3 regions of the Actinoplanes sp. NPDC023936 genome follow, and region 1 is predicted to be linked to each of the others. Evidence: riboswitches for the same ligand, from Rfam matches in the RefSeq annotation. Region 1 holds a riboswitch; each other region holds the start of a gene.

What was found. A riboswitch is a leader RNA that binds a small molecule or an ion and turns the genes downstream of it on or off. The one in region 1 is predicted to bind cyclic di-AMP.
Region 2: linked by a shared signal. The riboswitch ahead of AB0F72_RS22345 (NlpC/P60 family protein) and the one ahead of AB0F72_RS31345 (transglycosylase family protein) in region 1 are both predicted to bind cyclic di-AMP.
Region 3: linked by a shared signal. The riboswitch ahead of AB0F72_RS27860 (transglycosylase family protein) and the one ahead of AB0F72_RS31345 (transglycosylase family protein) in region 1 are both predicted to bind cyclic di-AMP.

The regions. Positions count from the first base shown of each region.
Region 1 covers NZ_JBEZZR010000032.1:25,236-30,421, forward strand. Annotated here, with positions in the region: gene pdhA (pyruvate dehydrogenase (acetyl-transferring) E1 component subunit alpha) at 1-400, shown strand, start outside; gene AB0F72_RS31320 (hypothetical protein) at 397-543, opposite strand; gene AB0F72_RS31325 (WYL domain-containing protein) at 553-1,533, opposite strand; gene AB0F72_RS31330 (alpha/beta fold hydrolase) at 1,590-2,243, shown strand; gene AB0F72_RS31335 (hypothetical protein) at 2,260-2,478, opposite strand; gene AB0F72_RS31340 (DUF1304 domain-containing protein) at 2,522-2,884, shown strand; cyclic di-AMP (ydaO/yuaA leader) riboswitch at 3,123-3,298, shown strand; gene AB0F72_RS31345 (transglycosylase family protein) at 3,339-3,857, shown strand; gene AB0F72_RS31350 (sulfite exporter TauE/SafE family protein) at 3,941-4,702, shown strand; gene AB0F72_RS31355 (methyl-accepting chemotaxis protein) at 5,034-5,186, shown strand, end outside.
Region 2 covers NZ_JBEZZR010000017.1:28,576-33,761, forward strand. Annotated here, with positions in the region: gene AB0F72_RS22330 (cytochrome ubiquinol oxidase subunit I) at 1-1,161, opposite strand, end outside; gene AB0F72_RS22335 (BlaI/MecI/CopY family transcriptional regulator) at 1,252-1,665, shown strand; gene AB0F72_RS22340 (M56 family metallopeptidase) at 1,662-2,567, shown strand; cyclic di-AMP (ydaO/yuaA leader) riboswitch at 2,722-2,857, shown strand; gene AB0F72_RS22345 (NlpC/P60 family protein) at 2,913-3,848, shown strand; gene AB0F72_RS22350 (AAA family ATPase) at 3,998-5,186, shown strand, end outside.
Region 3 covers NZ_JBEZZR010000025.1:86,482-91,667, reverse strand. Annotated here, with positions in the region: gene AB0F72_RS27875 (crosslink repair DNA glycosylase YcaQ family protein) at 1-368, opposite strand, end outside; gene AB0F72_RS27870 (GNAT family N-acetyltransferase) at 496-1,104, opposite strand; gene AB0F72_RS27865 (saccharopine dehydrogenase NADP-binding domain-containing protein) at 1,240-2,478, opposite strand; cyclic di-AMP (ydaO/yuaA leader) riboswitch at 2,686-2,858, shown strand; gene AB0F72_RS27860 (transglycosylase family protein) at 2,859-3,542, shown strand; gene AB0F72_RS27855 (nuclear transport factor 2 family protein) at 3,593-3,949, opposite strand; gene AB0F72_RS27850 (LysR family transcriptional regulator) at 4,020-4,931, shown strand; tRNA gene AB0F72_RS27845 (tRNA-Arg) at 5,082-5,154, opposite strand.

The DNA of each region.
Region 1 (5,186 bases):
CAGTTACGCCGTCACCAGGCACGCGCTGGACGAGGCTCGGCAGGGCAACGGCCCGACCATGATCGAGGCGTACACGTACCGGATGGGCGCGCACACCAGCTCGGACGACCCGACCCGCTACCGCGCGTCCGGCGAGGTGGAGTCCTGGAAGGCGAAGGACCCGATCAGCCGGATGAAGGCGTTCCTGCTCAAGCAGCGGATCGCCGGCGAGGACTTCTTCGGCCAGGTCGAGGAGGACGTCCGCAAGGTGGCCCTGGACCTGCGCGAACGCGTCCTGGCGATGCCGGACCCGCAGCCGGTGGAGATGTTCGGCCACGTCTACCCGACCGGGTCACCGGAGCTGGCGGCCCAGCGCGCGGACTTCCTCGCCTACCAGGCGTCCTTCCACCCGGAGCCCTAGTCCTTGCTCATCGCCGGCGCCGGGCGCGGCGCGGTGCGCCCATGCGGAGGGTACGGCCGGTTGAGCTCGGCCCGCCGCGTCTGCTCGACGCTGGGCGCCCAGTCCGTCGGCTGGGTGGTGTTGACCTGAGCCACGTCATTCATGGCCCTCCCTTACCCCGTTCCGCCGGCGTCGATGCGTCCGATCGCGGCCCGCAGCCGGTCGGCGAGGGCGGCCACCTCGTCGCGCAGTTCGGCCGGCGACTCCACGGTGAAGTCGAAGCCCAGGCCCGCCAGCATGCGCGCCATCCCGTCGAGCCGTTCGGCCCGGGCGACAAGACGGACCCCCGATGGGGTACGGGTGAGCGTCGCCACCGTCGCCGGCACCCGTCGCCGCGCCTCCTCCACAGTGGTGTCCAGCAGCACCGACACCTCGTGCCGCCATGCGCCGGTGGCCAGCCCGGCCGCGACCCGGGCGGCCGGGTCGAACCCGGCGGGCACCTCGAAACTCCCCTCGACGATCTCGACCGCCTCGATCCGGTCGAGGCGGAACGTCCGGCCCTCGCCCCGGTCGTGATCGCGCCCGGTGACGAACCACTTGCCACCGTGGAAGACCAGCCCGTAGGGGTCCAGCCGCCGCCGCTCCGGCTCGCCACCCGGCTTGGTGTAGCCGAAGGCGACCGGCCGCCGGTCGTGGGCGGCCCCGGCCAGGGCGAGCAGCGTCGCGGTCGCGGTCGCCGGTGCGGGCGCGGGGCGGCCGGCGGCGAAGCCGAGGGTGCCGAGCATCGCGTCGGTGCGGGCGCGGAGCGCCGCCGGCAGCACCCGCCGGATCTTCGCGAGCGCTGTCTCGCCGGCTGCCGCGGCCGTGGACAGCCCGATCCGGCGGCCCGCGACCAGCCCGAGCAGCACGGCGACGGCCTCGTCGTCGGTGAGCATCAGCGGCGGCAGCCGGTATCCGGGAGCGAGGGTGTAACCGCCGTACCGCCCGCGCCGGCCCTCGACCGGGATGCCCAGCTCGGCGAGGTGCAACGCGTAGCGCCGGACGGTCCGCTCGTCGACACCGAGCCGCTCGGCGAGCCGCCCGACGGTCTGCCCGCCCGGGTGGGCCTGCAGCAGTTCGAGCAGGCCGAGAACGCGTCCGAGTGACTGTGGCATGCGCCACACCTTATACCGGGCCGAATCCGCCCGGTATTGAGCCTAGCGTTTCGGACATGACGACATACGTGCTGGTACCGGGGTTCTGGTTGGGCGGCTGGGCGTGGGACGAGGTGGCGGCGCCGCTGCGCGCCGCGGGACATGACGTGCACCAGGTCTCGCTCGCGCTGGACCGGGGTGTCACGGCCTCCGATCACGCCGACCAGGTCGCCGGCCTGCTGGACGGGCTGCGCGACGTGGTCCTGGTCGGGCACAGCTACGCCGGGGCGGTGATCACAGCGGCGGCGGATCGGTTGCCGGACCGGGTGGCCCGCCTCGTCTACGTCGACACCGGCCCGCTGCCGGACGGCATGTCCCAGTCCGAATTCGACGGTTCACCGCCGGACGCCGCCGACGGCATGATCCCGGTCCCGGCCGAGGCGCCGCCGTCCGCGCAGGGTTTCGACTGGGCGGTCGTCCGCGAGCGCGGGCGGGCGCAGCCGGTCGGCGCGGCCACCGAGCCGCTGCGGCACGGCGGGGCGTGGCAGGCCTTGCCGCGAACCGCGATCCTGTGCTCGTTCTCCGCGGGCCAGCTGCGCGGGCTGGCCGCAACGGTCCCGGCGTTCGCCCTGATGAGCGGCGACGGCTGGACGTTCCACGAGCTCCCGGCCGGTCACTGGCCGATGTTCTCACGGCCGCACGCCCTGGCGTCCCTGCTGGCCGCGAGCTGATCGGGCCGCCGGTCGATCAGGGCTGCTGCTCAACCCGTACCGGATCGGTCCGGTGTTTGAGGGCCGCCTCGATCCGCACGGCGCTGCCGGCCAGCACCAGGAGGCCGGCGAAGTAATAGCCACGAGTGGGCACGTGGTCGGTGAGGAATCCGAATGCGGCGATCAAGAGACCGATGACGACCGCGAACGCTCCGGAGGCCCGCGCCGCTTCGCCCGGTTTCTCGTCGATGCTCATGGCGGACACCATACGCACGCGCCTCCCAAGCTAGGGTGTCGCCATGATCATCTTAGCGAACCTGCTGGTGGCGCTGGTTGCGCTGATCCACGTCTACATCCTCGTCCTGGAGATGTTCCTGTGGACGCGGCCGCGGGGGCGCAAGGCGTTCGGGCTGACCGAGGAGTTCGCCCGGCAGACCCGGGTGCTCGGCGCCAACCAGGGCCTCTACAACGGCTTTCTCGCGGCCGGCCTGATCGGGGGCCTGATCGCGGGCGGGGACACCGGGTTCGCCGCGAAGCTGTTCTTCCTCGGGTGCGTGGCCGTCGCCGGCGTTTTCGGCGCGGCCACGGCGAGCCGCAGAATCCTGTTCGTGCAGACCGTTCCGGCGGTCCTCGCGATCGTCGCCGTCCTCGTCGCGAACTGACCCGTTTCCCACCGATCCGGCACTGCCCTTTTTCGCCCGGTCCGGCATCGTCCGGCCGGGCGCTGTGGTCTGTGCCGAATATGACGGACCTCGGAAGTCGGGAATGCCCGCTATTCCGGGGCGCGAACAAGATCAAATCGGGCAAATACCGTGAAGAACGTCACTATCAGGGGGTTTCGGCTTGGTCGTTGCCCCGGTGGCGTGGTTACCGTCGGGCCGTCCCGCGATGGCGGGCACCACGGGCGGTCCGCCGAGTCCTGCCGCCGCCCGCGGACTCGATAGGAGAGGCAGGAGCGGGGGACCCACGATTTCCGGCGCCGCATGACCGCGCCTTGGGGTGAAGCCGCAGAACGACGGCCGGGCACCTCTGTCCGAACCCGACAGCTCACCTCGCAGGCGTGGAGGATCATCCATGTCTCGGATCGGTAGACGAACGCGCCTTGCCCTCGGTCTGGTGACCGCGGGTGTGGTCGGAGCCGGCACGTTGCTCGCCCCGGCGAGCCCCGCATCGGCGGCCCGGCAGGTCAACTGGGACGTCCTCGCGAAATGCGAGTCCGGTGGCCGGTGGCACATCAACACCGGGAACGGGTACTACGGTGGCTTGCAGTTCAGCCGCAGCACGTGGAAGGCGAACGGGGGCGGCAAGTACGCCCCGACCGCTGACCGGGCCACGAAGGCCGAGCAGATCAAGGTCGCGACCAAGCTCTACAAGAAGCGCGGCCTGAAGCCCTGGCCGGTGTGCGGCAAGAAGGCGGGCGTCTACAAGAAGGCGTCGTCCGCGAAGTCGTCGGCGTCGAAGAAGGCGACCGCGTCGAAGAAGGGCACCTACGTGGTGCGCTCCGGCGACACGCTCGCCGCGATCGCGAAGAAGTACAAGGTCAAGGGTGGCTGGCGCACCCTCTTCAAGCTCAACAAGGACCGGCTCGACAGCCCGAGCCAGATCTTCCCGGGTCAGCGGCTCCGGCTGCGCTGACCGTGCCGCCGCCGCGATCGCGGTGGGTCAACGCCGACTCACCACGATCGCGGCGGCCGGCGATCGGCGTACGCTCGGGATCCGTGAGCCTCGCCCATGCCGTCCTGCTCTTCCTCGGCGGCGTCGGTGGCGGCCTCACCGGGTCGATGGGCGGGCTGGCATCCGTGGTCACCTACCCGGCCCTGCTGTCCGTCGGCATCCCGCCGGTCGCGGCGAACGTCACCAACACCGTCGCGCTGCTCTCCACCGCGTTCGGCGCGGCCGCCGGATCCCGCGTGGAGCTGCACGGGCAGGCCCGCCGGATAGCCCGGCACGGCGTGGTCGGGGTGACCGGCGGGACAGCCGGCGCGCTGCTGCTGATGGGCACGCCGTCGTCCGCGTTCGAACGGGCGGTGCCCGGCCTGATCGCCGCCGGCGGGCTGATGCTGCTGTTCCGGGAGCCGCTGCGGGCCTGGTACGTCCGCCCCGGATGGCGGCCGCCGCTGGCCCTCGCGGTGTTCGGAATCGCGGTCTACGGCGGTTACTTCGGCGCGGGCGCCGGCGTGATGATGCTGGCCGCGCTCTCGGTGGCGGCCGTCGAGCCGCTCGCCATCACCAACGCGGTGAAGACCCTGGTCCTCGGCTTCTCCAATGTGGCCGCCGCGATCCTCTACGCGGTGCTCGCGCCGGTCCACTGGGCAGCGGCCGGGGTGCTCGCCGCCGGCTGCCTGATCGGCAGCTGGATCGGGCCGGCGCTGGTGCGGCGTACTCCGGAGCGCCCGCTGCGCGTGGTGATCGGCGTAGCCGCCCTGGTCCTGGCCGGGGTGCTGTGGCACGACGCCGGCACCCCCGCCACGCCGTCGTAGCGCGTCGCTTGCATCCCCGCAGCACCGTCGTAGCGCGTCGGCCGCAGGGACGTCCGGCCCGACGTGGTGATCTCCGCGCTGACCGCCGATCTGTTCCTGGTGGCGACCCACTCCGATGCGCGCTCGTGGACGATCGAGGACGGGAAGTGGCCGAGCACGGCATACCCGGCCCGTCCCGGCCGTGGTCAGCGTGACGGGACAGCGAAAGGGGACCGTCATGGCTCGCGAGCCGGCACCTGGTGCGCCATCAGGGGAATCCACCCCATCCCGGGGGCGTGCCGGGAGATCATGTCGGTATGCGTATCGGTGACGCGGCGGATGCGGGCGGGTCGTGACGCGGCGGGGCGTCGCGCGGACAGAGCCGGGCGTCGATCCGCTGGATCTCATCGCGCAGGTGTGCGAGGCGGCGGCCGCGGGGGACTTCGAGCAGCGACTGCGGCCGCTGCCGGGCGGGCCGGGCGCGGATCGGGCCCGGACAGCGCTG
Region 2 (5,186 bases), on a different contig from region 1:
GTTGGCGGCCGCCGGCAGCAGCGGCGCGAGCCAGATGAACCGCCGCAGCAGCGCCGGCGTGCCGCGGCCCGGCTGCAGGAACGCCGGCAGGAAGCGGACCCGGAACGCGTACGACGACCAGAGGTGGAACGCGGCCACCGCCATCGCGAGGATGCCCGCGCCCATCATCAGCCGGAACGTCCAGAACGCCACCGGGATCATCGGCACGTAGCTGCCCGGCCCGTACTGCGCCACGTAGGCGGCCTGGAGGTCGTCGATGCCCTGCACCGTCCCGTTGAACGAGCCGGTGCCGAGGAAGGAGAGCAGCTTGGGCACCTCGATGCTGAAGAACGGCCGATCGTGGCCGAGCTCCCCGATGGCGAAGATGGAGAACGGCGCGCCGGTGGTCGTCTCGTACAGGGCTTCCGCCGCCGCCATCTTCATCGGCTGCACGGCCGTCATCACCTTGCCGAGGTGGTCACCGCTGATCACCGTCCCGAGCCCGCCGACCAGCATGATCCAGGCGCCGAGCCGGGAGAGGGTCTCGAACGAACGGTCGGCCTTGAGCCGCCACACCCCGATCGCCAGCAGCAGCCCGCCGCCGGCCATCGCGGCGCCGGCCATGGTGTGCGGGAACGCGGCCAGGACCACCTCGTTGGTGAGCAGCTCGGTGAAGCTGGTCAGATGAGCGCGACCGGTCTCCGGGTCCAGCGCGTACGCCACCGGGTTCTGCATGAACGAGTTGGCGGCCAGGATGATGTACGCCGACAGCAGCGTCCCCACCGCGACGATCACGATCGTGGCGGCGTGCACGCGGCGGGGCAGCCGGTCCCAGCCGAAGTACCACAGCGCCAGGAACGTCGCCTCCAGGAAGAACGCGAGCATCCCCTCGATGGCGAGGGTGGGACCGAAGACGTCGCCGTAGAAGCGGGCGAACGCGCTCCATCCGAGCCCGAACTGGAACTCCTGGACCAGGCCGGTGACCACGCCGACGGCGAAGGTGGCGATCAGCAGCTTGCCGACGAACTTCGTCAGATGCAGGTATTTCTCCCGAGACGTCCGCATCCAGGCCAGCTGCAGCCCCGCTGCGGTCGCGGCCAGGCAGATCGACAGCGGCACGAACAGGTAGTGGTAGATCGTGACGACCGCGAACTGCAGCCGGGTCAGGTCAAGCACGTCCACGGGTTCCCCCAACGTAGTACGACGCTTCGTAGTAGATACTACGTCGTGTAGTACGACAACCTGACGTAGGCCTCCCGTAGGATGGAACACATGGCGCCGCTCTCGAAGAACCCGCTTTCGAAGACCTCGCTTTCGAAGACCTCGCTCTCGAAGAACCTGGGCGACCTCGAGCGTGAGGTCATGACGAAGCTCTGGGACGCGCCGGAGCCGCTGACCGTCCGCCAGGTGCACGAGCTGCTCAGCCGTGACCGCGACCTGGCGTACACCACGGTCATGACAGTGCTCGACCGGCTCGCCAAGAAAGGCCTGGTCACCCAGCAGAAAGCGGACCGCGCCTACCGCTACGCCCCGGCGCAGACCCGCGAGGAGATGACCGCCGGCCTGATGTTCGACGCGCTCAGCGCCACCCCGGACCGGGACGCCGCGCTGGCGTACTTCATGGGTCAGCTCCCGCCGGAGGCGCTGGCCGCGGCGATCAAAGCGGCAGCCGACCGGAAACCGTGACAGCGCTGCTGCTGGGCGCGCTGGGTCTGACCCTCTCGCTGATCGCGCCCGGCATCCTGGCCAGGGCGAAGTGGCCGGACCGGGCCCCCGTCGCCGGCGTCCTGCTCTGGCAGGCGCTCACCCTGACCGCGGTGCTCTGCGCGCTCGGGGTGGTGCTCGCCGCCCCGGAGGAGGTGACCCGGGCGGCCGGCGCGCGCCATCCGGAGACGGTGGTCGCGCTCGTCCTGTCGCTCGCCATCGCCGCGACCATCGTGATCCGGCTGCTGATCTCGCTCGCCAAGGTGACCTCCCGGGCCCGTGCCCGGCGGGCCCGGCACCGGACCCTGGTGGATCTGCTGGACCGGGTGGAGCGGCGCGACGACATCAAGGGTGGCGAGGTGCGGATCCTCGACGGCGCGCTGCCGATGGCGTACTGCGTGCCCGGCCGCCAGCCGCGGGTGGTGCTCAGCGACGCGGTGCTGCAGGTTCTCGACCGGGACCAGGTGGACGCGGTGCTGGCGCACGAGCGCGCCCACCTGCGGCACCGGCACGAGCTGGTGATGGAGTCGTTCACCGCCTTCTACCAGGCGGTGCCGAAACTGCTGCGCAGCCGGGTGCCGCTCGACGCCGTACACCTGCTGCTGGAGATGGTGGCCGACGATGCCGCGCGGCGCCGCACCGGGCCGGCGCCGCTGCGGGCCGCGCTGGGTCGTCTCGCCGATGCGCTGCCGCTCGCCGAGGGGGTGCTCGCCGACGGGGCCGCGGGGGAGGCCCGCCGGCGGCGCCTGGCGCGCCTGGATCTGCCCGAGAGCCGGTCACTGACGGTCGCCGCGAGCGCCGCCGCGGCGGGTCTCCTGGTGCTACCCACAGTGATCTTGGTGGTGCCGTGGCTGGGGCGCGCGATTAACACCTGGCCCTTTTAGCCACTCTCCGTAAGGGAAATGGAGCGCACGGTTTCGCCACGCGGACGACCTTTTCTTCCGCGTTCCGTGACCGGTACGGTGGTTCCCGGTTCGGTAGCCCCCCAATCGTCCACCCGGCCGATCTGCCGAGCCGCCGCCTAAACGCCGAGTGCTTCGAGACCGAGTGCCTCGAGAGACAAAGCGCGCCGGGGACCCAGGTAGTCCCGGGGTGAAGCCGCTCCCCCCGAGCGGCCGGGCAGCTTCCCGCCCGAACCCGTCAGCTAACCCGGTCGGCGGTCGAGTGGGAAGAAAGGACAACGCACCTAAGTGAAACGGAAAGGCCTCTTACGCGGTTTGGTCTGCGTAATGGCCGCGGCCGGAATCGTTCTCACTGGTCCCGCCGTTGCCCATGCCGAGCCCACGCCGGCAAGCGTCGAGAAGCAAATCGACGAGCAGTGGAACAAGCTCGAGCCCGTCATCGAGGAGTACAACTCGGTGCACGCCAAGCTGAAGAAGCTGCGCAAGCAGCAGTCTTCGCTGGAGAAGACGCTGAAGCCACTGCAGGTGAAGGTGGATGTCGCCATGGCCCAGGTCCGGGGCATGGCCGTGGACGCGTACATGCAGGGCCCGCCGAACGCGTTCAACGCGATGGTCATCAGTGGTTCGCCGACGTCGCTGACCGAGAAGCTCGCGCTGCTCGACCAGCTGGCCCAGCACCAGACCGAGTCCATCGAGCACGTGGCGCAGCTCCGCGACAAGTACGCGGGCGACAAGGCCAAGGTGGACCAGCTCGCCTCCGAGATCGCCGTCCGGGACACGGACCTGGCGTCGAAGAAGAAGGCGATCGAGAAGGAGATCAAGGACCTCCAGAAGCTCCGGATCGAGGCCTACGGCACGGCGAACGCCGACGACGGCGCGCTGCGCACCGGCCCCTGCCCGGTCACCTACACCAACGACAAGGGTGGTCGCGCGGCCCAGCGGGCGTGCGACCTGATCGGCAAGCCCTATGTCTTCGGCTCCAACGGCCCGAACAGTTACGACTGCTCGGGTCTGACGCAGGAGGCGTGGGCGGCTGTCGGTGTTCACCTCGAGCACTACACGAAAGACCAGTGGGGCTCGACCAAGTCGGTCAGCCGGGACGAGTTGAAGCCGGGCGACCTGGTCTTCTACTACTCCGATGTGCACCACGTCGCCATCTACATCGGCGGCGGCAAGGTGGTGCACGCACCGCACACGGGCGACTACGTGCGGATGGCGACGATCGACCGCGGTCCCATCGCGGGCTATCGCCGGCCAGGTTAGGAATCGCTGACGAAGATCGCCCCTCGCCGGAGTGCGGGGGGCGATCTTCGTTTGTCCGGCCTCAACCGCGCGCTTTTCCGCCCGGCGGATCTCACCCGTGCCGCAGTACCCGCCGGGCGGCGAACTCGGCGGGGGCATAATCGCCTGTCATGAGCGACCCCTTGATCGACAGCCTCACCGCCGCGGTGCAGGCCCGTCCCGACGACCTCCCGCTGCGCCTGCACCTGGCCGAGCTGCTGGTGGCCGCGGGCCGGGGCGCGGAGGCGATCGGGCATGCCGCTCAGGTGCTCGCCCGCGAGCCGGGCAACGCCACCGCCCAGCAGCTGATGGGCCGGGCGCTCGGAACCACCCCGGCCGCTACCCCGGCGCCGCCGGCCGAAAAGCCGGCCGAGCAGCCGGTCGCGCCGCCCTCGGCCGAGCCGCAGCCCTCGGCCGAGCCGCCGGCTGCGCCGTCGCCGGCCGCCGTCGACTGGTCCGCCATGGAGCAGCAGTTCGGCGACGTCGTCCCGCCCCGGTTCACCCACACCGGCGAGCCGGACCCGGTCCGGGGCCACCAGGACCGGGTCTTCGACGTCGAGAGCTCCACGATCACGCTCGCCGACGTCGGCGGCATGGCCGACGTGAAGAAGCGCCTCGAGGTCTCGTTCCTCGGCCCGCTGCGCAACCCGAAGCTGCGGTCGCTGTTCGGCAAGAGCCTCCGCGGCGGCCTGCTGCTCTACGGCCCGCCCGGCTGCGGCAAGACGTTCCTGGCCCGGGCGGTCGCCGGTGAGATGGGCGCCGCGTTCATCTCGCTCAGCATCACCGACGTGCTGAACATGTGGGTCGGCAGCTCGGAGAAGAACCTGCACGACCTGTTCGAGTCGGCTCGCGGCCACGCGCCGTGCGTGCTGTTCCTGGACGAGATCGACGCGCTCGGCCACAAGCGCAGCCAGCTCCAGTCGTCGATGCGGACCGTGGTGAACCAGCTGCTCACCGAGCTGGACGGGGTCGAGGGCGGCAACGACGGGGTGTTCGTCCTCGCGGCCACGAACGCGCCCTGGGACGTCGACTCCGCGTTGCGGCGGCCGGGACGCCTGGACCGTACCGTGCTGGTGCTGCCGCCGGACCGCCCGGCCCGCGCCGCGATCCTGGAATTCCACCTCCGGGACCGCCCGGTAGCCGGCGTCGACCTGGACCAGGTCGCGGCGGCCACCGAGCACTACTCCGGCGCGGACCTGGCGCACCTGTGCGAGACCGCCGCGGAGTACGCGATGCGTGACTCGATCGCGTCCGGCGAGATCCGGATGATCGGCCAGGCCGACATGATGGCCGCCGCCCGCGAGGTGCGCCCGTCGACCG
Region 3 (5,186 bases), on a different contig from region 1:
CGGAACGCCTCGGCCGTCACGGTGAACGCACGCATCCCCAACGCTCCGGCGTCAGGGATCTGAGCGCTGTTGATCCGGGTGGCGGCGTCCGCGTCGGTGAGCGGCCACAATTGCGAGGTGAGCGCCGCCAGATCGGATCGCCGGTGCAGGTGCGGCGCGCCGCGGGCGGCCCACACCGGGGCCAGCCGGTCGTCGGCGGGCTCGGCACTGCTGCGAGCGGTGAGCGCGACCTGGGCGGAATCCGGCGTGTACTGCTGGATGCCGAGGTCGAGCACCGGAAGGTCGGCCGCGCGCACGTCGACCCGCTCGGCCAGCCCCAGCGCGGTGACTCGGTAGGCCATCACCTGTGCCCGATCCACGTTGATCATGCGCACCTCCGTGCGGCGTGTGCTCTGACTTCCGGCTCGTGCGGACGGTGCCGAGCGGACCATCCGCGTTGGTTGCGATGCGGGTGTGAGTCGCGTCCCCGTGGCCCTGATGGTGAGCGGGTGGCGGCTAGGTGCGACGACCGTACCGCCGGGATGCGACATTTTTCAGGCGTTCGGTGCGGGTGGCGGCGCGGCCGTCGACGAGCTCCCAGGTGTCCAGCCGGCTCGGTCCGTAAGGTCCTTCCTGGTGGATCGGAGGTTCTCCGGTCAGCCAGTAACCGCACCGACGGGCCACCGACGTGCTCGCCACGTTCGCTGGATCGATGCGCAGCAGGAGGCGGCGCAGGCGGAGCGTGTGGCACGCGTACCCGGAAAGCAGTGAGAGCGCCCCCGACGCGAGCCCGCGCCGGCGGTAGGGGTGACCCACCAGATAGCCGAGCTCGGCCTCGCGCAGGTTGGGATCGACGGCGAAGAGCAGCACTTCGCCGACCGGGAGCCCGCCGTCGGCGGTGATGGCGAGCTGGATCCGGCTGCCGTTGGCGCGTCCCTGGTGGGCACGCTTGAGGTACGCGCGGCCGGCTTCGGCGTCGAAGGGTGACGGCATCGGCGTCCAGCGCGCGATTTCCGGCTCGTCCAGCAGCGCGACCAGATCGTCCAGATCGTCTGGACGCCACTCGCGCAGGATGATGCCGGTTCCCGTCAACCTCAGCGGATAGGGCAGAGGGTCGGCGGTCACCCTCCGAATCCTGCCCACAAAGACCCGGTTAGTGCTAGTCGCGATCGATATTTGGTCGGCTTCTCGATACCGCTCTTGACCAGCGCTCAAGAAAGTATGTGGCGTTTGCCGGATCTTCAGTCAGGCGAATCCGTCTCACAATTTGCGCGCGGCGATCTCCATCCCGGCTGTTCGCAGACGGTCGACCAGCGCGTCGCCAATGGCAGTCGCCGGGGTCAGCACACCTCCCTCCGATGCCGGTAGCTTGTCCCGATCCAGCGCCAGGGCCAGCGCCGCCTCGCCGAGCATCACCGCGGTCGCCGCGTAACCTGGATCGCCTTTGGCCCGGAACCGCGACGTGTATCGCGCCCTGCTGCTCGTCGTGGTGAAGATGTCGATCGTGAAGTGCCCCGACTGCTGACTCTGCTCGCTCGGGCCGGCACCGGGTTTCGGGAGCACCCGGTCCAGCACGAAACGGATCGGGGGCACCGTCAGACCGAGGACCAGGCCGCCGAGCGCCACCTTCGTGCCGAGGGCCAGCACCGGTGACAGCGGCGACGTGCCGACGCTCATCACCTCGCGGTAGCGGAAACGCCGTCCGTAGGCCCAGCCGCGAAGAGCGTTGCTGCGCCGCACCACGCGTGTGTTGTAGGACGCCATCACGAACGGCGCGAGATGCCCGCGCAACGACGGATCCACTTCGGAAGCCGGGAGCGTGATCATGTCTTCCTGACGGCCGAGGTCCGGCTCGGCCTCACGGTCGGGACTCAGCGAGTACGGGCTGGCACCGATCCGCCGCAGCCGGCGATCCTTGGCCATCACGTCGATCTGGTTGCGCATCGAGTCGATCGTGCCGCCGCTGATGCCGGCCCGGATGCTCGTCACCACCAGCGTGGTGTCGGTCAGCTCGCCGGCGCCGTCCGCCTGCACCAGCGAGTGCAGCACGTGGACCCCGATGTCGGACGGGATCGAGTCGAACCCGCAGGAGTGCACGATCCTCGCCCCGGTTTGCCGCGCCAGCTCGTGGTTCTCGTCGATGCTGTCCCGCGCGAACAGCACTTCGCCGGTCAGGTCGACATAGTCCGTGCCTGCTTCGGCGCACGCGTGAGCGAGCACCCGGCCGTACTTCGCATAAGGACCGACGGTCGTGATGACCACTCGGGTGGAGGAAGCCAACGCACCGAGGGCGGTGGTGTCAGCGGCGTCGGCGACCACGAGTGGCCAGTCGACGTTCAGCCGGGAACGGACGGCTTCGAGCTTCTGCTGTGACCGTCCGGCGAGGGCGATCCGGGTGCCGGCCGGCGCGAATCCGGCGAGATGCCGTGCGACGAGGACACCGACGAAACCGGTGGCGCCATAGACGATCACATCGAAGTCGCGCGCTTGATCGCTCATGGCTGCCGATTGTGCACCCTCCGTGGAGAGTGCGCAGCACACCACAATCCTCCTGGTAGGCGGGTCGGAAAAAATCTGCCGAGTTATCCATACAAGCTCGGATCAAAGGGTTAATTTGGTGTAACAGCTCCACCGGACCCGGATCCAGGCGTAAGCGCGCCCGATCCGTCCGTGGACTTCCGTCGGTGGCCCGCCTGAGCGGGCACCGTGGCCGGAACGCCGAATCCTGCCGCCGACCACGGATCACAACTCGAAGGCATGGAGCGGGGGACCCACAAGTTCCTCGGCGCTCACGCGTCTTGGGGTGAAGCCGCACCACGCGGCCGGGCCACTCTGCCCGAACCCGACAGCTGACCTCGCAGGCGTGGAGGACAACTGAAATGGTGCAAATCCGAAAGCAGGTCCATCTCGCGTTCGGTGTAGCCGTCGCTGGTCTCGTCGGCACCGTTGGCCTGCTGGGCCCGGCCGCGCCCGCACAGGCTGTGTCGTCCGAGGTGAACTGGGACGCCATCGCCCGCTGCGAGTCCGGCGGCAACTGGCGCATCAACACGGGAAACGGGTATTACGGCGGCCTCCAGTTCAGCCGCGGCACATGGCGTGCCTACGGCGGTACGCGTTACGCCCGAACCGCGAACCGCGCCACGAAAGTGGAGCAGATCCGGGTGGCCGAGCGTGTGTTGCGGGGACAGGGAATCGGCGCTTGGCCACACTGCGGCAAGCGAGCGAACGTCAAGGTGAGCCGCAAAGCGGTCCGCAAGTCTCCGGCGCGTGTGGTGCGGCCCACTGTCGATCGGGCTGCTGCTGATCGGTCCGCTGCTGATCGGTCCGCTGCTGGTCGGCTCGCTGCTGGGCGGGGCGCTGCTGGGCGGGGCGTTGTGCTTCAGAGCGCGACGGCCACGCCTCGGTCTGGCACGCGGACCTATGTCGTCCGGAGAGGGGACACCCTCGCGCGCATTGCCAGCCGGCACCACGTTGCCGGAGGCTGGCGCGCCCTCTACCGCTTCAACGACGACGTCCTCAGCAGCCCGCACCGCCTTTTCGTCGGTCAGCGGATCAAGCTCTGAGCCGGCCCGTGGAGACGCCGGGCGTCCCGGTCGGGGCGCCCGGAGCGTGGTCACTCCGGCCGTGTGAACTCCGGCTGGTCGAGCACGCGCAGCCACGTGCCGTCCGGCTGGCGGCGAGCGACCTGGGCTCGGGCGCCCGAGCCGTCACTCGGGGGCGTCGAAGTCAGCGCCAGGTCGCCGCTGATCAGTGTGGGCAGCGGCGGCTCGGGCTCGAACTCGGGCATGTGCGGCAACAGGTCGGCCCACAGTTTGCGGATCGCCTCGCGGCCACGCGTCTGGCTGCCCGGCGGGTAAGCCATCACGGCATCCTCCTCATACAACATGGCGAGCCCGTCGGCGTCCTTCGCGTTGGCGCGCTCGACGAACAGCCTGGTCAGGTCCTCAGGGCGGTGTGCTTGCTCGGTCATGGCTTCAGTTTTCCGGAGGTCCACCCACAAGTCCAACGCATAGTTCTTCTGGCAACCATTAGAATTAGTCATGGATCTGCGTCAGCTCGAGTACTTCGTCACGGTCGCCGAGACGGCCAACTTCACCCGCGCCGCCGAGCGCATGCACATCACCCAGTCCGGTGTGAGCGCACAGATCAAAGCCCTGGAGCACGAGCTCGGCACCCGGCTCTTCGACCGTGCGGGACGTGTCGCCCGGCTCACCGACGCGGGGGAGGCGGCACTCCGGCACGCTCGCGCGGCGCTCGACGCCGCAGCCGACCTCCGGGACGCGATCGACGACGTGCACGGCCTGGTCCGGGGTCGGCTCGTGATCGGCATGGTGATCGGGTGCGAGGTGACGCCCCTTTTCGACGCCTTTGCAGCGTTCCACCGGGAACACCCCGACATCGAACTCGAACTGGTGGAAGCGAACTCAGACCAACTCGTCGCCGGCATCCGATCCGGCGACCTAGATTTGGCGCTGGCCGGGCTGGCAGGCGAGCCTCCCGAACACCTCGCGAGCCACGTGATCGCGAGTGAGCGGCTCGTCGCGCTGATCCCGCCGGACAGTGAACTAGCTGGTCATGCGCGTCTCTCGGTCACCGCGCTGTCCACGTACCCGATAATTTGCCTGCCGGTGGGCACCGGCATCCGTGACGTGCTCGACAAAGCCCGCGCAGCGGAGGGTGTTGATCCTTCGGTCGCTCTCGCGGCGACCTCGCCGGACACCGTGGCAGGCCTGGCCCGCCGCGGGCTCGGGGTTGCCGTGCTGAGCGAATCGATGGCCACCGCATATGCCGATCTGACCGCGATTCCGATCGACGGCATCGAGATCCCGGCGCTGCTCGCGCTCGTCTGGCAGAACCGCAGCAGCCCGGCCTTGGCGGCTTTCCTCCGGCACTGCCGGGTCGCCTTCTTTGGAGCGGATCAAGAAAAGGAGGTGAGTGCGGAACTGGTGTAGCCCGCGACGGAGGTGATCGCGACGGTGGAGTGGGCGGGTTCGGCGTGCCATCTGGCGAGTTACCGCCCACCTGGCAGGCCACGTCCCCGGCGCGCCCGGCCGCTGCCGCCTGGTCGTCCTGGCGGCGTATGCGACGCCGGACGAAGAAAGTGCCCCCGGTAGGAATCGAACCTACGACACACGGTTTAGGAAACCGATGCTCTATCCCCTGAGCTACGAGGGCGCGGAGGCTCATGCTACCGGACCAGCGGCTGC